Regions from separate parts of the Streptomyces sp. NPDC002845 genome, predicted to be linked through region 2. Evidence: riboswitches for the same ligand, from Rfam matches in the RefSeq annotation. Region 2 holds a riboswitch; the other holds the start of a gene.
The links. Region 2 has a riboswitch for glycine ahead of gcvT (glycine cleavage system aminomethyltransferase GcvT). Riboswitches for the same ligand answer to the same signal wherever they lie in the genome.
Positions count from the first base shown of each region.

Region 1: linked by a shared signal. The riboswitch ahead of gcvP (aminomethyl-transferring glycine dehydrogenase) and the one ahead of gcvT (glycine cleavage system aminomethyltransferase GcvT) in region 2 are both predicted to bind glycine.

Region 1 is NZ_JBSFUU010000085.1:8,596-23,031, forward strand. It holds gene ACWD3C_RS39575 (MerR family transcriptional regulator) at 1-361, shown strand, start outside; gene ACWD3C_RS39580 (DNA polymerase IV) at 475-1,869, shown strand; gene ACWD3C_RS39585 (PRC-barrel domain-containing protein) at 2,267-2,635, opposite strand; glycine riboswitch at 2,761-2,856, shown strand; gene gcvP (aminomethyl-transferring glycine dehydrogenase) at 3,035-5,920, shown strand; gene ACWD3C_RS39595 (DUF5999 family protein) at 6,085-6,291, opposite strand; gene ACWD3C_RS39600 (hypothetical protein) at 6,680-7,264, opposite strand; gene ACWD3C_RS39605 (glutamate--cysteine ligase) at 7,808-9,325, shown strand; gene ACWD3C_RS39610 (substrate-binding and VWA domain-containing protein) at 9,345-11,099, opposite strand; gene ACWD3C_RS39615 (CPBP family intramembrane glutamic endopeptidase) at 11,295-12,095, shown strand; gene ACWD3C_RS39620 (PhzF family phenazine biosynthesis protein) at 12,191-13,000, opposite strand; gene ACWD3C_RS39625 (hypothetical protein) at 13,147-13,362, opposite strand; gene ACWD3C_RS39630 (CHAT domain-containing protein) at 13,662-14,436, shown strand, end outside.
Region 2 is NZ_JBSFUU010000006.1:1,460-15,895, forward strand. It holds gene ACWD3C_RS05690 (hypothetical protein) at 1-568, shown strand, start outside; gene ACWD3C_RS05695 (L-serine ammonia-lyase) at 607-1,974, opposite strand; gene glyA (serine hydroxymethyltransferase) at 2,101-3,363, opposite strand; gene gcvH (glycine cleavage system protein GcvH) at 3,378-3,755, opposite strand; gene gcvT (glycine cleavage system aminomethyltransferase GcvT) at 4,039-5,190, opposite strand; glycine riboswitch at 5,227-5,340, opposite strand; glycine riboswitch at 5,341-5,439, opposite strand; gene ACWD3C_RS05715 (AAA family ATPase) at 5,669-6,337, shown strand; gene ACWD3C_RS05720 (enhanced serine sensitivity protein SseB) at 6,631-7,401, shown strand; gene ACWD3C_RS05725 (enhanced serine sensitivity protein SseB C-terminal domain-containing protein) at 7,600-8,415, shown strand; gene ACWD3C_RS05730 (ABC transporter substrate-binding protein) at 8,960-10,627, shown strand; gene ACWD3C_RS05735 (ABC transporter permease) at 10,726-11,730, shown strand; gene ACWD3C_RS05740 (ABC transporter permease) at 11,732-12,688, shown strand; gene ACWD3C_RS05745 (ABC transporter ATP-binding protein) at 12,695-13,699, shown strand; gene ACWD3C_RS05750 (ABC transporter ATP-binding protein) at 13,696-14,436, shown strand, end outside.

The DNA of each region.
Region 1 (14,436 bases), on a different contig from region 2:
CCTTTACAGCTTTCGGGACGTCGTCGTTCTGAAGATCGTCAAGCGGTTTCTGGACACCGGGGTGTCCCTGCAGAACATCCGGACCGCAGTCCAGCACCTCAGGGAGCGAGGCTTCCGGGATCTGGAGCGCATGACGCTGATGAGCGACGGTGCGACCGTCTACGAGTGCACGTCTCCCGATGAGGTCCACGCGCTGCTCCAGGGCGGTCAGGGCATCTTCGGTATCGCGGTGGGTGTGGTGTGGCGGGACGTGGAGAGCGCTCTCTCGCAGCTGCACGGCGAGCGGGTCGACACGGGGGAAACCCTGGTCGCCCACAATCCGGCGGATGAGCTGGCCCGGCGGCGCAACCGGGCGGTTTGAGGGCGCTGTCCTGGCCGCGTCGGCGGGGCGGGGGAACCGGGGACCGAGCTTGCGTCGGGCTGGTGGCCGGCCGTAGCGGGGCATTGTCAGTGGCGTAGGGCAGCATCGGAGATGTGAGAACCGCGCCCACGATCCTGCATCTCGACATGGATGCCTTCTTCGCCTCGGCGGAGCAGGCATCCAAGCCGAGCCTGCGCGGGAAGGCCGTCATCGTGGGCGGGCTCGGGCCACGCGGGGTGGTGGCCACGGCCTCGTACGAGGCGCGGGTGTTCGGGGTGCACTCGGCGATGCCCATGGCGCAGGCGCGACGGCTGGCGCCGAACGCCGCGTATCTCGTGCCGAGGTTCGGGTTCTACCGGGCGATCAGCGAGCAGGTCATGGGGCTCTTGCGCGGGTTGTCGCCGCTGGTGGAGCCGCTGAGCCTGGACGAGGCGTTCGTCGATCTGGAGGCCGGGGGAGCGGCCTGGGACGAGGAGTCGGCGCGGCTGGCCGGGGCGAAGCTTCGGGCGGACATACGGGCCGTGACAGGGCTGACCGGGTCCGTGGGGCTCGCCGCGTCCAAGATGCTCGCGAAGATCGCCTCCGAGCAGGCCAAACCCGACGGACTCGTGCTCATCGAGCCCGGGACCGAGCGGGCGCTGCTCGGGCCGAAGTCGGTGCGCATCCTGCCCGGCGTGGGGCCCGCGACCGGGGACCATCTGCGGCGGGCCGGGATCACCACGGTCGAGGAGATCGTCGAGGCCGGTGAGGAGGAGCTGGTACGGCTGGTGGGGAAGGCCCATGGACACGGGTTGTACGCCATGGCCCTGGCGCACGACGAGCGACCCGTGGTGGCCGAGCGGGACACGAAGTCGGTGTCGGTGGAGGACACGTACGACGTGGACATCCACGACCGCGTACGGGTCCGCATGGAGGTGCAGCGGCTCTCCGACCGGTGTGTGCGGCGGCTGCGTGGTGCGCGGCTGTCGGGGCGGACCATCGTGCTGAAGGTGCGGCGGTACGACTTCTCCACGCTGACCCGGTCCGAGACGCTGCGGGGGCCCACGGACGACCCCGCCGTGGTGCGGGAGGCCGCCGCGCGGCTGCTGGAGTCCGTGGACACGACCGGTGGCGTACGGCTGCTCGGGGTGGGCGTCAGTGGGCTCGCCGACTACACGCAGGAGGACCTGTTCGCTCAGGCGGCGGGGGAGCTGGACCTCGCGGAGGAGGAAGCGGTGGAGGCGCCCGCTCCGGAGGAGAGCGCGACGCCCGTCGAGCGGCGCTGGCCCGCGGGGCACGACGTTCGGCACACCGAGTACGGGCACGGGTGGGTGCAGGGCAGCGGGCTCGGGCGGGTCACGGTGCGGTTCGAGACGCCTGGGTCCGAGCCTGGGCGCGTGCGTACGTTCCGGGTGGACGATCCGGAGTTGGAGCCCGCGGAGCCGTTGCCCTTGTTACCTGGGGTGCCGATGGGGCCGGAGGCTGGGACCGCGGTGGAGGGCGGGTTGGAGATGAGGGCGCCGGGGTGAGGGTGCGGCCGGGGCGGGGGACTGGCGCCGGGGTGCGGTTGGGGCGTGGGTGAGCCGTGGGTGGGCCTTGGCGATGCGGGGCCGGTGGCCGCGCCGACGGCGCGTGGTTTGTGCCTTCTGCCGAGGCGGGGTGGGGTGGGGACGGGTGCGCGAGAGGGCGGGGAGAGGGGTAGTGGCTGGGCTGTGTCCTGCCGGGACGAGTACGTGGCTGATCCGTCCAGGGTGGAGCAGGGCGGGGCCGAGGTATCAGGCGGGCGGGCCGGGGCGCGTGAGCGTGTTTGGGGTGGACGACTCGTGATCGCAGCGGGCGGAGCCGTTGCCGCTGCGTGTCCGGAGGCTGGTGGGGGCCAGGGTGAGTTGGCGGGTGGCAAGGCCGGGCGGGTGCTGGTGCCGTCGGTCAGGGTTCGTCCTGGCCTGCCACTTGTCCGAAGTCCCAGTCGGGCGGTGGGGGTGGGGCCACGTCGAGGCCGTAGTGGTGGTAGAGCTGGAGCTCTTGCTCCGGGGAGAGGTGGCGGCCCACGCCGAAGTCGGGGGCGTCCTTGATGAGGGCGCGGTCGTAGGGGACGCGGAGGGCGCCGCCGACGAATTCGCTGGGCTCCAGGGGGACGAAGGCGTCGCGGCCGAAGAGGCCCGTGCGTATCGCCGCCCACTCGGGGATGCCGGTCGCGTCGTCGAGGTAGACCTCGTCGACCGTGCCGATCTTGGTGCCCTTACGGTCGAACGCCTTGCGGCCGATCAGATTGCGCGGATCGATGTCGGTCTGCATGGGCCCTCCAAGTGGTCGCACCAAGGGTTGCAGCTCATCCTTAAGCACTACGAAAAGGCACATTGAGGAAGGCGGCCACTCGAAAGCCCGTGCGTTGACCTCGCTGGTAGTCTGGCAGCGGCTGCTGACCCCGTGCGGGAGAGTCCTCCAGACACCATCGGAGGCGCCGAAGGAGCAAATCCTCCCCGGAATCTCTCAGGCCCACGTACCGCACGGACGAGGTCACTCTGGAAAGCAGGGCGGGTGTCGACGGCTTCCGCTCTCACCGACGGTGCAAGCCGGAGCGTCCTCGGGCGGTCCGGTGAAGCTCTCAGGTTGAGATGACAGAGGGGGAGGCCGTCGGGGCACCCGTGCCGTGGTGCCCCTCGAAGGTCGTGTCAGACCAGGAGGCCTCCGCAAATGACCGCCCATCGCATTCCGCTCTCCGAGCTCGAACAGGGAACCCCCTTCGAGCGGCGTCACATCGGACCCGACCACGAGGACCGGGCCAAGATGCTGGCGCAGGTCGGGTACGGCTCCCTCGACGAGCTGACGGCCGCCGCGGTCCCGGATGTGATCAAGAACGCCGAGGCCCTGAAGCTGCCGGGCGCACGCACCGAGGCCGAGGTGCTGGAAGAGCTGCGCTCCCTCGCCGATCGCAATCAGGTCCTCGACTCCATGATCGGGCTCGGGTACTACGGGACGTTCACCCCGCCCGTCATCCTGCGCAATGTCATGGAGAACCCGGCCTGGTACACCGCCTACACGCCGTATCAGCCCGAGATCTCGCAGGGGCGGCTCGAAGCCCTGCTGAACTTCCAGACCATGGTCGCCGACCTGACCGGTCTGCCCACCTCCGGTGCCTCCCTGCTCGACGAGGGCACGGCGGCCGCGGAGGCCATGGCACTGTCCCGGCGCATGGGCAAGAACAAGAAGGGTCTCTTCCTGGTCGACGCGGACGCGCTGCCGCAGACCATCGCCGTGATCGAGGCCCGCGCCGAGCCGACCGGCGTCGAGGTCGTCGTCGCCGATCTCAGTGAGGGCATCCCCGCCGAGATCGCCGGGCGCGAGATCAACGGCGTACTGATTCAGTACCCGGGAGCCTCCGGTGCCGTACGCGCCATCAAGCCCGTCATCGACCAGGCGCACGAACTCGGCGCGCTCGTCACCGTCGCCGCCGATCTGCTTGCCCTCACGCTGCTCACCTCGCCCGGTGAGCTGGGCGCCGACATCGCCGTCGGTACGACCCAGCGCTTCGGTGTGCCGATGGGCTTCGGCGGGCCGCACGCCGGGTACATGGCCGTGCACGAGAAGTTCGCGCGCAGCCTGCCCGGGCGGCTCGTGGGCGTCTCCGTCGACGCGGACGGACACAAGGCGTACCGGCTCGCCCTGCAGACGCGGGAGCAGCACATCCGCCGCGAGAAGGCGACCAGCAACATCTGTACGGCGCAGGTGCTGCTCGCCGTGATGGCCGGCACGTACGCCGTGTACCACGGGCCCGAGGGCCTGAGGATCATCGCCCGGCGCACCCACCGGTACGCCACGATCCTCGCCGCGGGGCTCACCGCGGGCGGGGTCGAGGTCGTGCACGGCGCCTTCTTCGACACGGTCACCGCGCGGGTACCGGGCAAGGCGGACGCGGTCGTCGCGGCCGCGCGGGAGCACGGGGTCAACCTGTGGCGCGTGGACGCCGACACCGTGTCGATCGCCTGCGACGAGACGACCAAGCGGGCCCAGGTGGGCGCCGTATGGACCGCGTTCGGGGTGGAGGGCGACGTCGAGGCGCTCGACGCGGCCACCGAGGAGGCGTTGCCGGACGCGCTGCTGCGCACCGACGAGTACCTCACGCACCCGGTCTTCCACCAGCACCGCTCCGAGACCGCGATGCTGCGCTACCTGCGCAGGCTCGCCGACCGGGACTACGCGCTCGACCGCGGCATGATCCCGCTGGGCTCCTGCACGATGAAGCTCAACGCGACCACGGAGATGGAGCCGGTCACCTGGCCCGAGTTCGGGCAGTTGCACCCCTTCGCGCCCGCCGAGCAGGCCGGGGGCTACCTCACGCTCATCCGGGAGCTGGAGGAACGTCTCGCCGAGGTCACCGGGTACGACAAGGTCTCGCTCCAGCCGAACGCGGGCTCCCAGGGAGAACTGGCCGGTCTGCTCGCCGTTCGCGGGTATCACCGGGCCAACGGTGACGAGCAGCGCACGGTGTGCCTGATCCCGTCCTCCGCGCACGGTACGAACGCCGCCAGTGCCGTCATGGCGGGCATGAAGGTCGTCGTCGTGAAGACCGCCGAGGACGGCGAGATCGACGTCGAGGACCTGCGGGCGAAGATCGAGCGGTACCGCGACGAACTGGCGGTGCTGATGATCACGTACCCCTCGACGCACGGTGTGTTCGAGGAGCACGTCGCCGAGATCTGTGCCCAGGTGCACGAGGCGGGCGGCCAGGTGTACGTGGACGGCGCCAACCTCAACGCGCTGGTGGGGCTTGCCAAGCCGGGCCACTTCGGCGGTGACGTCTCGCACCTGAACCTGCACAAGACGTTCTGCATCCCGCACGGCGGCGGCGGTCCGGGAGTCGGCCCTGTCGGTGTACGCGCGCACCTGGCGCCGTATCTGCCGAATCACCCGCTGCAGCCCGCGGCCGGCCCGGAGACGGGTGTGGGCCCGATCTCGGCGGCGCCGTGGGGTTCGGCGGGCATCCTGCCCATCTCGTGGGCGTACGTCCGGCTCATGGGCGGTGAGGGGCTCAAGCGGGCCGCGCAGGTGGCGGTCCTGAGCGCCAACTACATCGCCAAGCGTCTGGAGCCGCACTACCCGGTGCTGTACACCGGCCCCGGTGGGCTCGTCGCGCACGAGTGCATCATCGATCTGCGGCCGCTGACCAAGGCGACCGGGGTGACCGTGGACGACATCGCCAAGCGGCTGATCGACTACGGCTTCCACGCGCCGACGATGTCGTTCCCGGTGGCCGGGACGCTGATGATCGAGCCGACCGAGTCGGAGGACCTGGCCGAGCTGGACCGGTTCTGCGAGGCGATGATCGCGATCCGGGCGGAGGTCGAGAAGGTCGGCTCGGGCGAGTGGCCCGCGGACGACAACCCGCTGCGGAACGCCCCGCACACCGCCGCCTCGGTCGGTGGGGAGTGGAAGTACGGGTACAGCCGTGAGGAGGCCGTCTTCCCGGACGGTGTCTCGGCCGCCGACAAGTACTGGCCGCCGGTGCGCCGGATCGACCAGGCCTTCGGGGACCGGAACCTGGTCTGCTCCTGCCCGCCGCTCGACGCTTACGAGGAGTAGTCACCCCTGGACACGCGTCGGGGCCGGTGCGGAGCGTATGTCTCCGGCCGGCCCCTCGTATGTCCGGGCGGTTGCCCTGGTGTGGTCCGGGCAGTTCCCCTGTGTACGGACGGTCGCCTTGTGTCGAAGGCGGCCGCCTTGTGCGCGGTGCGCGTCTGTGCGGCTCAGGCGGCCGTCATCACCTGGCCGGTGCCCAGCGGGCGGTGAGGGTCGATGATCTGGCCGTCTGGCAGTAGCTCACCGGTGTCCTCGAAGAGCAGAACGCCGTTGCACAGCAGGCTCCATCCCTGCTCCGGGTGGTGCGCGACGAGGCGCGCGAAGTCCCGGTCGGCTGATTCTGCGGAAGGGCACGACGGCTGGTGCTGGCACATGGTGGTGGGGATCTCTCGCTCTGGCGTGATGTGTGAGATGGCTGTGGTGTCCGGCCCGTGGCGTGAAGCCTCGTTCATGGTCGCCCCCGTTGTGATAAATCGGTCCGGTCCCAGTGTTGCCCCACGGGCGTCGATCCGCAGGGATTTGGCGGCATCGCTTCTCACAGATTGAAGACGCATCACCCGTGCGGTCGGTTCATCCCAACTGCACTGTCCCTTCGGGTGGTTCGCCGTGGTCGGATAGGGCTAGTCCGGACGGGCCGGGCCTTTTCCGGCTCGTACGAGCGTAATGAGGCCCAAAAGAGCGGGCTGCTATCGGCAGCGGGAAAGAGATACCCCGCCACCGGTATTCCGGCAGCGGGGCAAGGGCGGTGCGGTGGTCCCGGATTCAGGCCGGTGAGCTCAGCAGCGGGGCCGGAGTCACCCGGTGGGTCAGTACCGGGAGCAGATCGGCGACCCGGTGTGGGCGGTGGGCCGCGATGCCGGGCGGGGCCGGGGCCAGCGGGACCAGGAGGTCGGTGGCGGCGGGATGGCCGGTGGCGCCGTCGGCCGTGCAGTCGCCGTGCAGCCAGAGCGTGAGCATGTACAGCTCGGGCACCGACAGCAGGCGTGCCTGGTACGGCTGCTTCATGGACTCCGCCTGGCGCAGGGCGAGCTCGGTGGCGGCGACGTACGGTCCTTCGAAGAAGTGCGAGAAGGCCCAGCCGTCGGGGGTCAGCCGGGTCTCGGCGGCGGCAACGGCGCGGTCGCCGCAGCGGATCAGGAAGCGCCAGCCGGCGAGCCTGGTCGCGGAGGCACCCTCGGGAGCGATCCGGTCCAGGACGTGGACGGGCAGCGGGAGTTCGGGCGTGGCGGGGCCCTGGGTGGTGCGCAGGGAGGGCGTGGGTGCCTCGCGGACGGCGGTGGGGGAACCGAGTGCCGTGAGGACGGTGCGCAGGGCGGGCGCGGGAGCCAGGGGGACATGCAACGGCATGATGGGTCGCCTCTCATTCGACAGGCAGGGTGGCGCGAGGGCGGGGGCGGACGGCGCTGTCAGCTCTCGGGGTCAGAGAGACGGGGGCTGGGGTCCGGTGCGTGAGTGGGGCATGCCGTACGTCACCTGACGGCAGGACCAGGGACCGCGAGCGCCGACTCTCTGCCTCTTCGGGAAGTTTATACGACACGTGTTCAGGCAGTGTTTCGTCTAGCAATCCTCCGAATGAAGAGCAAGACGTCATTCGGTCGCTGAATCGAGACATTCATCCCGCTTTTCCGCGGGGCCCGCGCCGGTGACCTCGGATTACTCGTGCGTAGCGGACGGCCGGTTCTGATCGGTGTTTTTCACGAGCCCGCAACATGGTGAAACCGCTTACCGCTACATGCCTCGGGAATGTGTCTGGCGGAAAGTCGCTTCCAGCGTAGCGGTAGACGGGTCCGCGTGGGGACGTTATCCGTCGCTCTGCCTGGGCATCATCCCACGTGCCCGGGACAGCAGCGGCCGGATCGTCGGCCTGCCCATCCGAGGAGGGACACTTCGATGGGAGAGAAGGTCGTGGCGGGGTCGTTCGACCTGTCCGATCGCCAGCACTACCGTGACAAGCTCCGGCAGTGCCTGACGGGGCTGGCGCGACTGCTGGACGAGAAGCGGTTCGACCGGCCCAAGAACCTGATGGGTCTGGAGATCGAGTTGAATCTCGCAGGGCCCGACGGTCTGCCGAGGATGATGAATGCGCAAGTACTCGAGCGGATTGCGAGCCGGGATTTCCAAACAGAACTCGCCATGTTCAATCTGGAAGTCAACATAGCCCCACACCGGCTGGACGGGAGGGTATTCGACCGGCTTTCCGAGGAGCTGCGCACCTCTCTGGCATATGCCCACCGAAAAGCGGGTGAGCTCGACGCGGGAATCGTGATGATCGGCATTCTGCCGACGCTCGGCCGCGACGACCTGGTATCCGCGAACCTTTCGGACGCCGAGCGCTACACCTTGCTCAACGACCAGATCGTGGCCGCCCGCGGGGAGGACTTCGCGCTCGACATCGACGGTGTGGAGCGCCTGGTGTGCACATCGAAGTCGATCGCGCCCGAAGCCGCGTGTACGTCCGTGCAGCTGCACCTTCAGGTCACCCCGAGCCGGTTCGCCGACGTGTGGAACGCAGCGCAGGCGGTGGCCGCCGCGCAGGTCGCCGTCGGGGCCAACTCGCCGTTCCTCTTCGGGCACGAGCTGTGGCGGGAGTCGCGGGTTCCGCTGTTCCTGCAGTCCATCGACACCCGGCCGCCCGAGCTCCAGGCGCAGGGAGTACGGCCGCGCACCTGGTTCGGGGAGCGGTGGATCACCTCGGCGTACGACCTCTTCGAGGAGAACCTGCGCTACTTCCCGGCCCTGCTGCCCATCTGCGACGACGAGGAACCGCTGCGCGTGCTCGATGAGGGCGGCATCCCCAAGCTCGCCGAACTCGTGCTGCACAACGGCACGGTGTACCGCTGGAACCGGCCCGTGTACGGCATCGCCGACGGTGTACCGCACCTGCGGGTCGAGAACCGCCTGCTGCCCGCGGGCCCCACCGTCACCGACGTCATCGCCAACGCGGCCTTCTACTACGGAGTCGTCCGCGCCCTCGCCGAGGAGGCGCGGCCCGTGTGGAACCGGCTGCCGTTCGAGACCGCCGCCGCCAACTTCGAGACCGCCTGCCGCCATGGCATCGAGGCCCGCCTGGAGTGGCCCCGGCGCGGCCGCTACGGCGGAACCACACAGGTGGACGCGGTGCACCTCGTACGCGACGAGCTGCTGCCGCTCGCCGAGGCCGGGCTGGAGGCGTGGGGCGTGGAGCCGGCCGACCGGGACTTCTACCTCGGTGTGATCGAGGAGCGGTGCCGGCGTCGGGTCAACGGGGCGTCCTGGCAGGTCGAAACGTTCCATCGGGCCCTGGCGAAAGGGCTGGACCGGGATGCCGCGCTGGCCGCGACCACGCGGCGGTACTGCGAGCTGATGCACGCCGGGGAGCCGGTGCACATGTGGCCGGTGGGGTTGCCCGAGCCGGTGCCGTTGGGGTGAGGGCTGCTGGGGTGAGGGGTCAGTGTCGCGTGCCTGCTGCCGTGATGGCCTTGAGGATCACGGAGTGGATCTGGGACGGGGCGGTGACCTGGTGGGCCGAGCCGCCGGTGGCCGTGGCGATCTCGTCGAGCTCGGCACGGTCGGCCTCCGGGCCCACGGCGATCGCGATCAGGGGCACCGGGCGGTCCGGGTCGGTGGTCTGCCGCAGTTCGGTGACGAGGGCGGAGAGGGAGATGCTTCCCGGGTCCTGGTTCACACCGTCGGTGAGGAGGACCAGCGCGTTGAACCTGCTCGCCGCGTACGAGGAGACAGCCGCCTCGTACGCGGCCAGCGTGGTGTCGTACAGGCCGGTCTCACCGTCCGGCACCGGCTCCAGGTCGTTGAACGCGGCCGACAGGCGGTTCCGCTGGGTGCCGTCGCCCGAGCCGGTGCCGAGCCGTTCGGTGGGCACGAGGACGCGGTGGTCGCGGTCGCCGTCGAGCTTCGTGGCGAAGTCCCACAGGCCGATCTCGTCGTCGGGGGTGAAGGTGGCGAGGGCCTGGAGCAGGGCGGCCTTGGTGACGTCCATACGGGACCGGTCGGTGCCCGGCACCGGCTGAGCCATCGACCCGGAGGAGTCGACGACGGTGGTGATACGGGCGCTCTGCACGGTGACCGTCCACATGCCGAGCGCCTCCTGGAGATCCCTCGCCGCGGCCGGTTCGGCGGGGTCCGCCCGGTACGGCTGCGGGGCGCGACCGCCGGCCTGGGTGACGAGGCCGGGGGCGGCGTGGTCACCGGTCGTGCGGAAGCCGTGCCGGGCCAGTATCTCGCGGCTGTCGCCGTCGGCCAGCAGGGTCATGAACCGCAGGGCGGCGCTGCGCTCGTCCGTGGTCAGCCCCGCCTGCTCGACCAGGGCGTACGGGTAGTCCAGCCGCGGTGATCCGTCCTTCGGGTAGAAGAGGCCGAGCCGGTCGCCGCCGTCCGCCGTGGCGTTGTACGTGTATGCCGACTGCTCGGAGAGGAACAGCGCCTGGTTGCGCTGCGGATTGCCCTGCTCGGTGCCGGAGGCGTCGCGCGGGAGGGTGGCCAGGACCTGGGCGTCGCTGTCGACGGTGCGCTGCGAGAGTGCCTTCGCCAGGGCCGCCGCCTGCGTGTCGCCGTCGTTCGCCCTGGCTGCGGCGGTGGTCAGCCGGGTAAGGGCGAGCAGCCCGGTGGCGCTGCGCGCGGGGTCGGCCGAGCCGAGCCGCAGCCGACCGTCCCCCAGGGCCGCGCCCGCCAGCTCGGTCCAGGTGTATGTCTCTCGGGGCCAGTCCAGGGTCCGCGCGGCGGACGGAATCACCGCGACGCCGACGGGGGACGAGGCCACGTTGCCGATGGGCGTCACTCGCGTGGACCGGGCTTCTCCGGTGACGTGCCGTACCCATACGTCGGAGTCCGGCACCCACACCTGGAGGTCGGACCCCTCGCCGGAGCGCAGCGCGTCCGCGACCTCGTACGACGCCCGGCCGGTCACGCGGATGTCGACGCAGCGGTCGTCGGAGACGATGTCGTCCTCGCGGACCCGGTCGGCCGCCGCCCGGAGCACGGGGGCGATGTCGGGAGACGCGGCCACATTCAGCCGTACCGCCTCGTCCTCGCAGGAGGCGCCGAAGTCGAGCAGCCCGCCGCGCGCCGCGGCCGCGACGGCGGTGAGCACGAGGACCGTCGCGACGGCCGCGGTGCGGCGGCGCACGCGTGACCGAGGGCCGGTGGCGCCCGCCCCGGAAGCGTCGGGCAAGCTGTGACGTCCCATGCGCGAGTGACCTCCCTGGTGAGTCTCGGGGCGGGAAACAGCGGTGGGGCAGAAGCAGGGGGAGGGCGGGCCGTACAGCGTCCGTACGGTGTCCGTCCCCCGACGGTCTGTCGTGCACGATCTTCATAACCTCTGTCGAGACCCTAGCGGGGCGAAGATGGGGCATGAGGCGGGATTACTCAACTGGAGGCGGGAGTGCAGGTGGAGGCTGGGGCGGTGGCCGGTTCTTTGCCGACGGAGCGGCCGACCCGACGGATGTTCCGGGACGAGACACTGCTCGTTCTGGGTCTGTCGCTCGGTGCGAGCGGGGTGGCCGCGCTGATCAGGTTTGTCGGGTCGGTGACCAGACCGGGCGGGCTGAAGGAACAGGCCGCGAACCTCAACGCCTCGGCCGCGCCGGGCCGTCCGTGGCTTGATCTCGCGTGGCAGCTCTTCGGGATCACGACGGCTCTGGTGCCCGTCCTGCTGGTCGCGCACTTTCTGCTGCGAGAGGGCCAGGGGCTGCGGACGCTCGGCTTCGACCGGACGAAACCATGGACCGATCTCGGCCGCGGGGCCGTGATCGCGGCGGTGATCGGCAGCACCGGGATCGCCTTCTATCTCGCCACCCGCGAGCTCGGCTTCAACCTCACCGTGGTGCCCGAATCGCTGCCCGGGGTGTGGTGGAAGTACCCCGTGCTGATCCTCTCCGCGATCCAGAACTCGGTCCTCGAAGAGGTGATCGTCGTCGGGTATCTGCTCCGTCGGCTCGACCAGTTGGGCTGGACACCGGGCACCGCGCTCGCGGCGAGCTCGGTGCTGCGCGGCTCGTACCACCTCTACCAGGGCATCGGCGGGTTTATCGGCAACATGGTGATGGGTGTGGTGTTCGTCTGGCTGTACCGGCGCTGGGGGCGCGTGGGACCGCTCGTGGTGGCCCACTCGTTGCTCGACATCGGGGCGTTCGTGGGGTACGCGCTGCTGGCCGGGAAGGTGGGTTGGCTGCCCACGGCGTGAAGGGCGGCGCGGGGGTGCTGGCAGGGGCGTACGGCGATGTCGTACGCCCCTGCCGTGCCGCCACGCGTGGTACGGGGAACCGGCCCGCTGTGCCGTCAGGCCAGCAGCTCGCCCTCGATGACCGTGACCGCGCGGCCGGTCAGGAGGGTGCGGTCGCCGCGGAGCTCTGTGCGGACCAGGCCGGAACGGGGTGAGGCCTGGAGGCCGGTCAGGGCGGTGCGGCCGAGGCGTTCGGACCAGAACGGGGCGAGGGCGGTGTGGGCGCTGCCCGTCACGTGGTCCTCGTCGATGCCGACGTTCGGGAAGAAGCAGCGCGAGACGAAGTCGTGGCCGCCCGCGGGGTCCTCGGCCCCGGCGGTGGCGATGATGCCGCGCTCCGAGTAGCGGCCCAGCGCCCGGAAGTCGGGAGAGAGGCCGAGAACCGTCTTCTCGTCGGCCAGCTCCACCAGCAGGTCGCCGACGTTCGGGCCGGTGTCGAAGGCCGAGAGCGCCTCGGCGCCCAGCGCCTCGGCCGCGCCGTCCGGGAGTTCGACGGGGGTGAGGGGCGCGGTGGGGAAGTCGAGCGTGAGCGAGCCGTCCTCGTGGGGCGTGGCGGCGAGGACACCGCTTCGGGTGGCGAACCGCACCGGGCCGTCGTGGGCTCCCGTGGTGTTCAGCACGTGCGCGGTGGCCAGCGTGGCGTGGCCGCACATCGCGACCTCGGCGGCGGGCGTGAACCAGCGCAGCGCCCAGTCGGCCGCGCCGCCCTCGGGGAGGCGATGCGCGAACGCCGTCTCGGGGTGGTTGACCTCCCGGGCCACCTGCCGCAGCCAGGCGTCGTCCGGGAAGGCGTCGAGGAGGAGGACTCCGGCCGGGTTGCCGGCGAAGGGCCGGTCGGTGAAGGCGTCGACGATTCGAATCCGCATGGGGCGACGCTAGACGAACGGCGAAGGCGCAGGCCAAGGCCAATTCCGGGGTGCTGGACCGGTTTCGGGCCACGCCGGGCGGGTTCGGGTTCTGGTGACGAAGACGACGAAGGTGACGCAGAGGACCGGCCGTGCGTCCGCCGGCTTCAGCGGCAGAGCTGCATGACGGTGTCGTCGAAGTCGGGGTACTCCGCGCTGGTCGGCTTGATCATGGAGTTTGGTCGGGCTTGTAGGGGGTGGTCGCTTCCCAGCGGGAGCCGCGTCTCATGGTGTGGGGCATCACCGCTCACGCCCTCGCCACCGTCGTAGTCGAACGGCATGGCCATCGCGGCGGGGAGCTGTCGATGGTCGGTGGGCGCCATCTCCGCAGGTCGGCGACTGGCGGGACGGCGATGGCGGAGCCGGTCTTGTCCTTTGACAGCCAAGTTAGTCCGGTGCGATGCCCTGGCCTGGGGTGACTAGGTTGGATGTCAAACGATCAGTCCTGGTCTGTTGCCTCCGTGAGGTGACGACAGCTCCACACGCAGCAGTTTCATCACCATGTCAGCCACTCCTGGAAGGGTGCCGACCGAAGCCGCACCACGAGTCACCAAGGTCGCCTAGTCTTCTGGGCTACCAGGCTCCAAGCGCGTAAGAGGTGCGGCCGAGGAGGGGGTTCGCGGTGCAGGCTGGCGATGAGCGAGACAAGAGGCGAGCACTGAAGAGCGCCGCGAAGTTCAAGGCGCGAGGGGACTACGCACAGGCGGCGGCACTTCTCGAAGAGCAGATCAGGCGCGCACCCGATGTCGAACTGCTCACAGCCGCCGACGAGTTGATCTTCTCCGGATTTCGCGCCGGTGAGTTTGGCGCGGTGCTGTCCCTCACTCGTACGCTGTGGTCCCTCTTACGGGCCGTCCAGGGCGACGGCCCTCCGATCGTGGAGCGTGCCACCACGGTCATGCTCTTCGCGGAGCGAGTCGGACAGGACGACCTTGCCCGGAAGATGGCGGATTACGTCCTTCAAGCGAGGCGGGGATATCTGCCCGACCGGCACCCCGACCTCGTTCTGGCGTTGAACGACGCTGCACGCCTGCACCTCGCGGTGGGCGACGTTGACGCGGCTCGACCGCTGTACGAAGAGCTGGCCGGGGGCCTGCCGGGGGAAGGCCCGCAGGACAGCGATGAGGCATCCGCGCGGGCGTCGGCCCACTATCTGTTGGGCGAGCTGTGCTTGCGCTTCGGTGAAGGAGACGCAGCTGATGAGCACTGGACCCGTTCACTGGCCTGGGCAGAACACTTCGCCGACAGCCGACCGATGCGGATCGCCGCGCATCTCGGCCTCGGGCAGCTGTTGCTGGCCTTCTCCGATACGTCCGGAGCAGCGCACCATCTTGAAAGGGCCTACGAACAAACCCGCTTGATCCTCGACTCTCCCGGAGAGTCGGCCTGGCTCACCC
Region 2 (14,436 bases):
CCACGAAGCCGACGCCTTCCGCCGCAACCGTTCCGCCTACCGCATCGCCGAACCGCTCGTCACCTTCTACCACGCGGTCATGCGCCCGGCCTGGGGCGACCTGGAACGCCCCGGGCGGGCACCCGCCGTATGGCGCCGTGTCCAGTCCACCTTCCGCAGCAAAGTCGTGGGCCCGCGATTCGAGCAGGTCTGCCGGGAATGGGCCCGCTGGCACGCGGCGCCCGACACTCACTGCGGACAGGTCGCGCGCGTGGCCGGCGGCACGGTCAACGACCCCGCCGCCAAGACCGGCCACGAAGTCGACGTCGCCGTCCACGGCGAGGCCCACAACGGCCGCGAGACGCTGCTTGCCATCGGCGAAGCGAAGTGGAACGACGTGATGGGGGTCGGGCACCTGGAACGCCTCCGGCACATCCGCGGCCTTCTGACCGCGCGCGGCTCGGCCACCGAGGCGACGAGGCTGCACTGCTTCAGCGGTACCGGCTTCACCGATGAAGTGCATCACCTGGCCAAGAACGACCCCACGATCCAACTGATCGACCTGGCCCGCCTCTACCACGGGGAATGACCGCGGATCCGTAGACCCGGACGGCGGTCTCCACCCCGTCAGCACTCGATGATGTTCACCGCCAGCCCGCCCCGAGCCGTCTCCTTGTACTTGACCGACATGTCGGCGCCCGTGTCCTTCATCGTCTTGATGACCTTGTCCAGCGACACCTTGTGCGAGCCGTCGCCCCGCATGGCCATCCGTGCCGCGGTGACCGCCTTCACCGCGGCCATGCCGTTGCGTTCGATGCACGGGATCTGGACGAGGCCGCCCACCGGGTCGCAGGTGAGGCCGAGGTTGTGCTCCATGCCGATCTCGGCGGCGTTCTCGACCTGTTCGGGGGAGCCGCCCAGGACCTCGGCCAGGGCGCCCGCTGCCATGGAGCAGGCGGAGCCGACCTCGCCCTGGCAGCCGACCTCGGCACCGGAGATGGACGCGTTCTCCTTGAAGAGCATGCCGATCGCGCCCGCGGCCAGCAGGAAGCGGACCACGCCGTCCTCATCGGCGCCCGGAACGAAGTTGATGTAGTAGTGCAGTACCGCCGGGATGATGCCCGCCGCCCCGTTCGTCGGGGCTGTCACCACGCGGCCGCCTGCCGCGTTCTCCTCGTTCACGGCCATGGCGTACAGCGTGATCCACTCCATGGAGCGGGCCAACGGGTCGCCCTCCGCCCGGAGTTGACGGGCGGAGACGGCGGCGCGGCGGCGTACTCGCAGTCCGCCCGGCAGGATGCCCTCGCGGGACATGCCGCGTGAGACGCAGGCCCGCATCACCTGCCAGATCTCCAGCAGGCCCGCGCGGATTTCGTCCTCCGTGCGCCAGGCCCGTTCGTTCTCCAGCATCAGCGCGGAGATCGACAGGCCCGTGTCCTTCGTCAGGCGCAGGAGCTCGTCGCCCGTGCGGAAGGGGTACTTGAGCACCGTGTCGTCGAGCTTGATCCGGTCCGCGCCCACCGCGTCCCCGTCGATGACGAAGCCGCCGCCCACGGAGTAGTACGTCTTCGTCAGCAGCTCCGTGCCCGAGGTGTCGTACGCCCAGAGCGTCATGCCGTTGGCGTGGTACGGCAGTGCCTTGCGGCGGTGGAGGACGAGGTCCCTGTCGAAGTCGAAGGGGATCTCGTGCGTGCCGAGCAGGCTGATCGTGCCCGAGCCCTTGATCGACTCCACCCGGCCGTCCGCCCCCTCCACGTCCACCGTGCGCGGGGAGGCGCCCTCCAGGCCGAGCAGCACCGCCTTGGGCGTGCCGTGGCCGTGGCCGGTCGCGCCCAGGGAGCCGTACAACTCGACGCGGAGGGAGGCGACGGAGCCGAGCAGCTCCTCGTTGCGCAGGCGGCGGGCGAACATGCGTGCCGCGCGCATCGGGCCGACCGTGTGGGAGCTGGACGGGCCGATGCCGATCGAGAACAGGTCGAAGACCGAGACGGCCACGGTGACTCCTCAGAACAGGGGTGGTGCGGGGGCGCCCGGCGGGCGCAGGGAGCGGGGCACCGCGCACTTCCGGTTCCAGTGTGCGCGGTGCCCCGAGAAAGGCGACGGAAGGCGACGAACGGCGGCCTACTTGGTGAGCCCCGGATACAGCGGGTGCTTCTCCGCCAGCGCCGTCACCCGGGCCTTCAGCGCCCCCACGTCGTACGACGGCTTCAGCGCCTCGGCGATCACGTCCGCCACCTCGGCGAAGTCCTCGGCGGTGAAGCCGCGGGTCGCCAGGGCCGGCGTACCGATGCGGAGCCCCGAGGTCACCATCGGCGGGCGAGGGTCGTTCGGGACGGCGTTGCGGTTGACCGTGATGCCGACCTCGTGGAGGCGGTCCTCGGCCTGCTGACCGTCGAGCTCGGAGTTCCGCAGGTCGACGAGGACCAGGTGCACGTCCGTGCCGCCGGAGAGGACGTCCACGCCCACGGCCTTCACGTCGTCCCGCACCAGGCGCTCGGCGAGGATGCGGGCCCCGTCCAGCGTCCGGCGCTGCCGCTCCTTGAAGTCCTGCGAGGCGGCGACCTTGAAGGAGACGGCCTTGGCGGCGATCACGTGTTCCAGCGGGCCGCCCTGCTGACCGGGGAAGACCGCCGAGTTGATCTTCTTGGCGAGGTCCTGGACGGAAAGGATCACGCCACCGCGCGGGCCGCCCAGCGTCTTGTGGGTCGTGGTCGTGACGACGTGTGCGTGCGGGACCGGGTTCGGGTGCAGCCCGGCCGCCACCAGACCCGCGAAGTGGGCCATGTCGACCATGAGGTACGCGCCGACCTCGTCCGCGATCCGCCGGAACGCGGCGAAGTCCAGCCGGCGCGGGTACGCCGACCAGCCCGCCACGATCAGCTTCGGCTTGGACTCCTTGGCCAGCTTCTCCACCTCGGCCATGTCGACCAGGCCGTCCTCGCCCACGTGGTAGGCGACGACGTTGTAGAGCTTGCCGGAGAAGTTGATCTTCATGCCGTGGGTCAGGTGCCCGCCGTGCGCGAGGCTCAGACCCATGATCGTGTCGCCGGGCTTGAGCAGCGCGAACATCGCGGCCGCGTTGGCCTGCGCGCCCGAGTGCGGCTGGACGTTGGCGTGCTCGGCGCCGAAGAGCTCCTTGATGCGGTCGATGGCGATCTGCTCGACCACGTCGACGTGCTCGCAGCCGCCGTAGTAGCGGCGGCCCGGGTAGCCCTCGGCGTACTTGTTGGTCAGCACCGAGCCCTGGGCCTCCATGACCGCGACCGGAGCGAAGTTCTCCGAGGCGATCATCTCCAGGGTGGACTGCTGGCGGTGCAGCTCGGCGTCGACGGCGGCGGCGACGTCCGGGTCCAGCTCGTGCAGGGGTGTGTTCAGGACAGACATACGGCTACGACTCCTCAGCCGGCGGAAAAGGCGGCGTACTCGTCGGCGGAGAGCAGGTCGGCCGGCTCCTCCGTGACGCGTACCTTGAACAGCCAGCCGCCCTCGAAGGGGGCGGAGTTCACCAGCGACGGGTCGTTGACCACGTCCTCGTTGATCTCGGTGACCTCACCGGTGACCGGGGCGTACAGGTCACTGACGGACTTGGTCGACTCCAGCTCGCCGCAGGTCTCGCCCGCGGTCACCGTGGCACCGGCCTCCGGGAGCTGGACGAAGACGACATCGCCGAGCGCGTTCGCCGCGTGCTCCGTGATGCCGACCGTCGCGACGCCGTCCTCGGCGCCCGACAGCCACTCGTGCTCCTTGCTGTAGCGCAGGTGCTGGGGGTTGCTCATGGCCTGAATTCTCCTGTATGCGCGGGAGTGCTGATGAAGGGGGACTGCTGGAACTGCTGGTGGGCACAGGTTATGTGCGCAGGGTCAGGGTCTCGCTACGGGCCGCGCCCAGCGTCTGACACGCTCAGCGCGTCGTCGGGAGCGACAGCCAAGTCCCAACGACCCGAGCGGGTCCCGTATTTGCTCTGGCGGCCGGGAGGGTCGTCGCTGGGCAGGCACGACCTGTCAAACTCCCCGGAGCGATCCATGGGGAGAGTCTCCCGGCTTCAGCCGGGAGAGAACTTCAATTCTGGCGCTTGTAGAACGGCAGCGCCACGACGCGGTACGGCTCGTGGCTACCCCGAATGTCCACACCGACACCCGGGGTGTCCACGGCCGCGTGCGCCGCGTCGACGTACGCCATCGCGATCGGCCTGCCCAGGGTGGGCGAGGGGGCGCCGGAGGTGACCTCGCCGATCACCCGGCCGTCGGCGACCACCGCGTACCCGGCGCGCGGGACCCGGCGCCCCTCGGCCACCAGCCCGACGAGGACGCGCGGAGGGTTGGCCTCGGCACGGGAGGCGGCCTCGGCCAGCGCCGCCCGCCCCACGAAGTCCCCCTCCTTCTCGAACTTCACGACCCGCCCGAGCCCCGCGTCGAAGGGGGTGAGCGAGGTCGACAGCTCGTGCCCGTACAGCGGCATGCCCGCCTCCAGGCGCAGGGTGTCCCGGCAGGACAGGCCGCAGGGCACGAGCCCCACCGGGGAACCCGCCTTGGTCAGCGCCTGCCACAGCTCGACGGCGTGCTCCGGCTTCACGAACAGCTCGAAGCCGTCCTCGCCGGTGTACCCGGTGCGCGCGATGAGCGCCGGGACGCCCGCGACCGTGCCGGGCAGGCCCGCGTAGTACTTCAGGCCGTCCAGGTCGGCGTCGGTCAGGGACTTGAGGATGCCGGGGGACTCGGGGCCCTGGACGGCGATCAGCGCGTACGCGTCCCGGTCGTCGCGCACGGACGCGTCGAAGCCCTCGGCGCGTTCGGTCAGCGCGTCCAGCACCACCTGGGCGTTGGAAGCGTTGGCCACGACCAGGTAGTGAGGAGACGCGGCCTCGGTTTCGGCCAGCCGGTAGACGATCAGGTCGTCGAGGATGCCGCCGTCCTCGCGGCAGATCATGGTGTAGCGGGCGCGGCCGGCCTTGACGCCCCCGATGTTGCCGACCAGCGCGTAGTCGAGCAGTGCGGCGGCGCCCGGACCGGTGACCGTGATCTCGCCCATGTGCGAGAGGTCGAAGAGGCCCGCCTTGGTGCGCACGGCGAGGTGCTCGTCGCGCTCGGAGCCGTAGCGCAGGGGCATGTCCCAGCCGGCGAAGTCGGTCATCGTCGCGCCGAGCGAGCGGTGCACGGCGTCGAGCGCGGTATGGCGCGGTCCAACAGGTCCAACAGGGGAGTTGCTGCTCATCGGTTCTGCTCCCAGGGCATGACGGGCGAGGAAAGTTCCTCCCCATCTGTCATCGGAACCTGAGAGGTTCATCATGACCGTACGTACTGCTGGTCATGACTTGCACCTTGGGTGGAGCCACCACGACAGCGGCTCGCTTTTCAGATGTGCCTCGCCCGCGCGGTAACGGGGCCTGAGAGATTCAAGGGAGGGACTTGCTCCTTCGGCGCCCCGGCGAAACGGTGCTGGGGACTCTCCCGCGCGGATTCAAGCGGCCGGTATGCAGTTGGCGGGCACATCATTGCACGCATCGGTGCGGCACGGCAGGGGGACCTCGCACAGCCCGCGCACAGCGTCCACAGGGAGACACGGCAGGCGACACAGCGTCCTGTAGCAGGCTTGTGTCGGTACGCGGACAGAAACAGGAGGCATACGCCATTACCTTCTCTTTACGCTTTACGGGCATGGGACTCCGTACCCATTGGGGAGGACGAACACGGTGAACAGGACCACGGCGTACGCGACGACCTCGGGCATCGCGCTGCCCGAGCAGCCCACTGCCCCGGCCCGGGAGGCGTGCGGCCCGTTCCCGAAGGCGGTCGTCCGCGATCTGCGGGAGCGCTCGGGGCGCAGCCCGCACGGACTCTCCTTCGGACCCGACGACCTCGTCGTGGTCACCGGCCTGCCCGGTAGCGGCAAGTCGACGCTGATGCGCCGCGCGGTGCCGGGCGTACGTATCGACTCCCAGGACACCCGCGACCGCTTCGACGCGCGCCTGGCGCGCTTCCTGCCGTACGCGGTCTACCGGCCGTTCGTACGGTTCGCGCACTACGCGGGTCTGCGCCGCGCCCTGCGTGCCGGCGGGGGAGTCGTCGTGCACGACTGCGGTACTCAGGCGTGGGTGCGCGGCTGGCTCGCCCGCGAGGCCCGCCGCCGGGGCGGCGTCCTGCATCTGCTGCTGCTCGATGTCACCCCCGGCCAGGCCCGTGACGGCCAGCGCGAGCGCGGCCGCGGGGTCTCCCGGTACGCCTTCGTCCGGCACCGCGGTGCCATGGCCCGGCTGCTGCGCTCCGTGGAGACGGGAGACCTGCCGGACGGCTGCGGCTCGGCGGTCCTCATCGACCGGGACGCGGCGAACGCGCTCAAGCGGATCGACTTCGCGGGCTGAGCCGATTTCGCGGGCTGAGCCGACGGGCCGAGCTGCTCTTAGGGCCTGAGCCGACCTCGCGGCCTGAGCCGACCTCGCGGCCTGAGCCGACCTCGCGGCCTGAGCCGACCTCGCGGCCTGAGCCGACCTCGCGGCCTGAGTCGACCTCGCGGCCTGAGTCGACCTCGCGGCCTCAGCCGACGGGCCGAGCCGGCCTCATGGCCTGAATCGACTTCGCGGGCCTGGTGGCCGTATCCCCCCTACGCGCTAGGGTTTTCGCCACCAGGGCAACACAGGACAAGCGGCAGGCAGAGATGGACTTCCCGGCGGACTTCCCGGCACAGGCGCACCCCCAAGGTCACGGCGGATGGCCCGGCAACGAGCTGGAGGAGGTCCTCTCCGTCTCGCTCGGCCAGCCCTCGGCGGGCGGCCGGATCATCGAGGTCCTCGGCCGCAGCTTCCTCTGGGTGCCGCTGCCCGAGGGCGGCGGTCCCCGCAGCGGCCCGCTCGACCTGCCCGGCATGGAGATCGAGGGGCAGGCGTACGTCCCGGTCTTCAGCTCGGAGGAACAGTTCCGCCAGGTCGTCGGCACCCACATGGGGTACGCGGTCGCGCCCGCAGCCGAGTTCGCGCGCGGGCTGCCCCCGCAGGTCGGCATCGCGCTGAACCCGGACGGCGTCGTCGGCGTACCGCTCCCGCCGCCCGCCGTGGCCGAGCTCTGCCAGGCCGGCCGGACCCCGCTGGACGGTGCGAGCGGCGCCCGCGTACGCCTGTTCGAGCCCGACTGGCAGGACGATCCGGTCGACTTCCTCACCGCCGCCTCCGCCGAGTTCGACGGCACCGGCGTCGTCCTCACCGCCCGCCGCTGCCTGGCCGCCATCGAGACCGCCGACCCGGTGATGTTCGTAGGCGTGGAGCTGTCCGCATGGGAGGCCGACTCACGTACCCTCCCGATGGACGCCCTGGGCCGGGCGTTGGGTAAGACCCCGGTGAAGTGGCCGGTAAACCTGGTCCTCATGGACGTAACCCAGGACCCGGTGGCCGACTGGCTGCGCAACAGGGTCCGCCCCTTCTACCAACGCTGACTGCAACCGCGCCCCTTAAGGGGCGCGGGGCTGTGTTGACATACGGCTCCGCCGCGCGGGCGCGACAAGCCACAAACAACTGGCAGTCAACGGATCACAGCCAGCCCCTAGCTCCCACGGCACAACCCAGAGGAGCGCCTAAGCTGGTTTCATATCCAGGGTCCAGGTCTCCAAGGTCCAACTCGAAGGGCGGTAAACGTGAGCGCGAGCGGCACGGCCGCAGCCGGGCAGGTAGAGCACATGCTGCGCCAGGTGACGCCCGGGCGTTACGACGCCTACGAGGCGCTCCTCCGCGCGCTCGCGACCCCGTCCTCCGGCCAGGTCTGGATGCTGTTGTGGCACGGCCAGGCGGGCTCCCCCGACGCCCAGTACGGGAACATGGAGGTGGACGGCTACGGCTACGCCCCGTGCGTCACCTCCGCCCAGGAACTCTCCGCCAGCGGCTGGAACCGCTCGTACGAGGTGGTCGACGGAGTCGACGTCGCCCGGACCCTCTACCCCGACCACTACGGCCTGTGGCTCAATCCGCATGCCCCGGGCGGCGGCGTCGGCATCCCCTGGCTCGATCTGCGCCGGATCGCCACGGGCCTGGAGCGCCAGCCCTCGGGCCCCCTCCGCCTCTCCGAACCGGGCATCGAGATCCCGCAGTTCTACGCCCTGCTCTCGCAGAACGCGCACCGCACCCCGGCCGTCCGCTCCCTGCGCCGCGCCTGGGTGCAGCCCGCGCTCGGCGCGCCGTACCTCGCCATCGGCCTCGACGTGTACGACACCTCGCCGCCCGCCGTCGACTCGGTGCGCGCGATGATGCAGCAGTCCATCGGCGCGGTCCCGGACGGGCTGCCCGTCTCGACCGTGGCGATGTCCGACGAGTACGACCCGGTCGCGATGTGGCTGCGCGCCAACACCCGCCCGTTCTACGACCGCGAGGCCCATGGCGCCGCCCCCGCCGGGGACTACGGCTATCCGCCGGTCCCCGGCCACCAACCGGGCGCCGCTGCTCCCCGGGCGTACTGACCGGCATCTGCCGCACCCGACGGCACCCGCCGACGGCCCAGAACCCGCTGTAGCCCGGCCGACCCGCCGTCCAGGCACCCCACGCCGTCCGGCAGACCTGCCGGACGGGCCGGTTCGCCGAAGGGCTGATCTGTCGGCAGGGCGCTCTCGTGCCGTCGCGTGGGTCGGCGTTCGGCTGGTCTGCCGCCCGTATACCCTCGCGCCGTCCGGTCGGCCTGCCGTCGGGCGGGTTCGTCGTCCGGTCGGTCCGCTGACCGACCGGTCAGGAAGCCCTCGGCCCGCTCTGTATCACCATTCGGAACACCCGATTCCCGGCCGAGCGGCATCCGCGGAACCTCTCGCACCCTTGTGCCCACCGACTGCCGCCTGTATCAGGCAAGTTAACTGCACGCATCCTTGATGTACCGGAAGCTTGCGTTTTGGTGAGTGTTCAGATCTCAGGTAGGTATCACCGCTATGCGGACTGTTCTCGGTCGGGTGCCGCGTCTGTAGTGTGCGGGGGTCAACACGCATTCCTCACAGCGGACCCCCGGAGTGGCCCCCTATGCGCATACGCAGATCCCGAGCCGCCAGGGCGATCACGGCCGCGTTGACGGTCGGTCTGATCGCCACCGGTTGCGCCAGCGAGCGAGACACGGAGGACGAGAACGGCGGCGAGGACACGTTCGTGTTCGGCGCCCCGGGCGACCCGGGCTCGCTGGACCCGGCACTCGCGAGCGACGGTGAGACCTTCCGGGTCACTCGCCAGGCCTTCGAAGCGCTCCTTGAGCACGAGTCGGGCGGCAGTGAGCTCGTCGGCGGTCTCGCCGAGAGCTGGGAGAGCAACGACGAGGGCACCGTCTGGACCTTCAACCTCCGCAAGGGCGTGAAGTTCCACGACGGCGAGGACTTCAACGCCGAGGCCGTGTGCGCCAACTACGACCACTGGTTCAACTGGACGGGCACCTACCAGTCCAGCGCGGTCTCCTACTACTGGCAGTCCATCATGGGCGGCTTCGCGAGCAACGAGGACGAGGAGACGGCGGAGGCGAACTACAAGTCCTGCACCGCTCAGGACGAGAACACCGCCGTCATCGAGGTCAAGGAGCCCTCCGCGAACCTGCCGGGCGGCTTCTCCCTCCAGGCCCTGGCCATCCACTCGCCGAAGGCCATCGAGGAGTACGAGAAGCAGGAGGCGACCGCCAAGGGCGACGCCATCACGTACCCCAAGTACAGCCAGGAGGCCGGCACGGTCGCCGGCACCGGCCCGTACCGGATCACGAAGTGGAACAAGGGCAACAAGGAAGTCACCCTTGAGCGCTTCGACGACTACTGGGGCGACAAGGCCAAGGTGAAGAACCTGGTCATCCGCACCATCGACACCGAGGAGGGCCGCCGCCAGGCGCTCCAGGCCGGTGACATCGACGGTTACGACCTCGTCTCGCCCGCCGACGTCAAGACCCTGGAGGACGAGGGCTTCGAGGTCCCGACCCGCGGTGTCTTCAACCTCTTCTACCTCGGCATGACCCAGGAGAAGAACGCGGCGCTGAAGAAGAAGGAAGTCCGCCAGGCCATCGCGCACGCCCTCGACCGCGAGAACCTGGTCAAGACCCAGCTGCCCGAGGGCGGCAAGGTGGCCACGCAGTTCATGCCGGACACGGTCGCCGGCTACTCGGACGACGTGACGACGTACGAGTACGACACGGCCAAGGCCGAGCAGCTCCTCGCGGACGCCGGTGAGAGCGGCCTGGAGATCGAGTTCTGCTACCCGACCGAGGTCACCCGCCCCTACATGCCCGCCCCCCAGGACCTCTTCGAGCTGATGAAGGCCGACCTGGAGAAGGCCGGCATCAAGGTCACCCCGAAGCCCATGAAGTGGGCCCCGGACTACCTCGACGCCACCGAGGCCGGCTCCTGCGCCCTGCACATGCTGGGCTGGACCGGTGACTTCAACGACGGCTACAACTTCATCGGCACCTGGTTCGCCGGGTACGACACCCAGTGGGGCTTCAAGAACCAGGAGCTCTTCGACGCGGTGAACGCCGGTTCGGAGCTGGGTGACGCGGACGAGCGCACCGCGGCGTACAAGAACGCCAACGAGGTCATCATGGACTACCTGCCGGGTGTCCCGATCTCCTCCTCCCCGCCTGCCATCGCGTTCGCCAAGAATGTCAACCCGCCGAACGTTTCCCCGCTGACCCAGGAGAACTTCGCGGAAGTCTCCTTCAAGTAGGCAGAGACAGGCACAGCACAGGTCCGCCCGGCCGCTGCAACTCGGCGACCGGGCGGACCCGTATCTGAAGTCACACACGCTAGAAAGGGGCATGCGGGGTGCTGCGTCTCGTCGTACGAAGACTGCTCCAACTCATTCCCACCCTGCTCGGCCTGTCGGTTCTGCTGTTCCTCTGGCTGAACCGGCTGCCCGGCGGACCCGCCTCAGCGATCCTGGGGGAGAGAGCCACCGAGGCCGAAGTGGCGCGCATCAACCGCGCGCTGGGGCTCGACGAGCCCCTCCATATCCAGTACTGGCGCTTCCTCAGGCGGATCACCGAACTCGACCTGGGCACCTCCGTGCAGACCGGACAGCCGGTGTGGGACGAGTTCACGCTGCGCTTCCCCGCCACCATGGAGCTGTCCGTCGCCGCGATCCTCATCGCCGTGGCGGTCGGCGTCCCGCTCGGTTACTTCGCCGCCCGCAAGCGGGGCGGCTGGCTGGACGTCACGGCGGTCTCCGGTTCACTCGTCGGGATCTGCGTCCCGGTCTTCTTCCTCGCCCTCATCCTCAAGGGGATCTTCGCCGTCGAACTCGGGATCTTCCCCAGCTTCGGCCGCCAGTCCACCGGTATCAACGCCACCGACGTGACCGGGTTCGCCGTCCTGGACGGCATTCTCACCGGGGAGTTCGACGCCTCCTGGGACGCCATCACCCATCTGGTGCTGCCCGCCGTCACCCTGGCCTCCATCCCCCTCGCCGTCATCGTGCGCATGACCCGCGCCAGCGTTCTGGAGGTGCTGGGCGAGGACTACGTCCGCACCGCCGAGTCCAAGGGCCTGCAGCGGCGCGTCGTACGGGGACGGCACGTGCTGCGCAACGCCATGCTGCCGGTGGTCACCGCCGTCGGCCTGCTCACCGGCTCGCTGCTGTCGGGGGCCGTCCTCACCGAGTCCGTCTTCGCCTTCGGCGGCATCGGCTCCTTCATCCGGACCGCGATCGACAGCCGTGACTACCCGGTGCTCGTCGGCTTCATCATGTTCATCGCGATGGTGTACGTCCTGATCAATCTGCTGGTGGACGTGGCGTACAGCCTCATCGACCCGAGAGTGCGGGTGCACTGACGTGAGCACCACGAAAACCGAGAAGATCCAGCGCCTCGCGGAGCTTACCGCCCAGCACGAGACCACGACCGGCGCCAGTCTGTGGCGGGAAGCCTTCCGGCGGCTGAAGTCCAGCAAGATGGCGATCATCGGGGCCGGCATCATCGCCGTCTTCGTCGTCCTCGCCGTCGTCGGCCCCTGGACCGCCCCCTACTCGCCGACGGCACAGACCTGGCGCGGGGATGTCCTGGTCAACCAGGGCCAGTTCGTCGGACCGCGCGGCGAGAACTGGCTCGGCCTCGACCACCTGGGCCGGGACATGTTCTCGCGCATGCTGGTCGGCGCCCGGCAGACACTGCTCGTCGGTGTCGTGGCGACCCTCATCGGGCTCGTCGTGGGCTTCCTCATCGGCGGGATCTCGGGCGCCGCGGCCACGCTCGGCGGCGCGGCGGGCAAGCGCCTCGACTCCTTCGTCATGCGCGTCACCGACATGATGCTGGCCCTGCCCTCGCTGCTGCTCGCCGTCTCCGTCGCCGCGGTCATGGGCCAGTCCCTGACCACCGTGATGATCGCTGTGGGTGTCGTCCAGGTGCCGATCTTCGCCCGGCTGCTGCGCGGTTCGATGCTCGCCCAGGGCGGCGCCGACTATGTGCTGGCCGCCCGTGCCCTCGGCGTCCGCAGAAGGCGCATCGTCCTCACCCAGATCATGCCCAACTCCCTGAGCCCGGTGATCGTTCAGGCGACGCTGTCCCTGGCCACCGCGATCATCGAGGCGGCCGCCCTGTCCTACCTGGGCCTCGGCAACCCCGATCCGGCGGTTCCCGAGTGGGGTGTCATGCTGTCCCAGGCGCAGCGCTTCTTCGACAACGCGCCGATGATGGCGGTCTATCCGGCCGTCGGCATCATCATCACCGCCCTCGGCTTCACCCTGCTCGGCGAGGCCATGCGGGAAGCCCTCGACCCGAAGTTGCGAGGCTGAACCACCATGCCACTTCTCACAGTCGACGAACTGACCGTCACTTTCGGCGGCGGGCACGGCCGCAAGGAGTCGAGGGCCGTCGACGGCGTCTCGTTCGCCGTCGGCCAGGGCCAGGTCGTGGGACTGGTCGGTGAATCCGGCTGCGGCAAGTCCGTCACCTCCCTGGCACTGATGGGGCTGCTGCCGCGCAAGGGCGTCACGGTCGGCGGCCGTGCCGACTTCGACGGCGCCGACCTGCTCACCATGGACCGGAACAAGCTGCGCGATCTGCGCGGCAGCCGCATCGCCATGATCTTCCAGGACCCGCTGTCCTCCCTCAACCCGGTCGTTCCCATCGGCGTCCAGGTCACCGAGATCCTCCGGCGCCACCGGGGACTCAAGGGCGAGCCCGCCCGCAAGGAGGCGGCCCATCTCCTCGACCGGGTCGGCATCCCCGACCCCACCCGGCGGCTCAAGGAATACCCGCATCAGATGTCCGGCGGGATGCGTCAGCGCGCCCTGATCGCCATGGCGGTGGCCTGCGCCCCGAGCCTGCTCATCGCCGACGAACCCACCACGGCCCTCGATGTGACGATCCAGGCCCAGATCCTGGAACTGCTCAAGGAACTGGTGGACCAGGAGGGCACCGCGCTGCTGATGATCACCCACGACCTGGGCGTGGTGGCCGGACTCTGCGACCAGGTCAACGTTCTGTACGCGGGCAAGGTCGTGGAGTCCGCCGGGCGCCGCGAACTGTTCGCCCACCCCACCCACCCCTACGCGCACGGACTGCTGGGCTCCATCCCGCGCCTGGACGCGCCGCGCGGCGACCCGCTCAACCCGATCCGGGGCTCCATCAACGACCGGATCGCCTGGGCCGAGGGCTGCGCCTTCGCCCCCCGCTGCGACCGCTACGAGCTGGACTGCCTGACGGGCACGCCCCGGCTCACCGAACCTCGCGCGGCCGGTCACCAGGTGCGTTGCGTCAACCCCGTACTCAAAGACGCCCGGGCCGAGGAGGTCCCCGCATGAGCCTGCTCGTACTGGACGGAGTGAAGGTCCACTTCCCGGTCAAGGAAGGCATCCTCTTCAACCGCACGGTCGGCCACGTCCACGCGGTCGACGGTGTCTCGCTCACGGTTGAGGCCGGTCAGACCTACGGCCTGGTCGGCGAGTCGGGCTGCGGGAAGACCACGCTCGGGCGGGCCGTGCTGCGCCTGGTGGACATCACCGAGGGCGAGGTCGTACTGGACGGCACCGATCTGGCGAAACTGCCCGAAGAGGAGATGCGCCGTTTCCGCCACCGCCTCCAGATGGTCTTCCAGGACCCGCTGGGCTCCCTCAACCCCCGGCAGAACATCGAGTCGATCCTCTCGGAGGGCATGCTCGCCCACGGTATCGGCGCCACTCAGGAGGAGCGCCGGGAGAGAATCAAGAAGATCCTGGCCAGGGTCGGTCTCCCGACCAACGCCCTGTCCCGCTATCCGCACGAGTTCTCCGGCGGCCAGCGCCAGCGCATCGGCATCGCCCGTGCCCTGGTCCTGGAACCCGATGTGATCATCTGCGACGAGCCGGTGTCGGCGCTGGACGTATCCATCCAGGCGCAGGTGATCAATCTTCTGGAAGAGCTCCAGGAGGAGCTGGGCCTGACCTACGTGGTGATCGCCCACGATCTGGCCGTGGTCCGCCACATCTCCGATGTGATCGGTGTGATGTATCTGGGCGCCCTGGTGGAGGAGGCGCCGAGCGACGCCCTGTACGCGGAACCG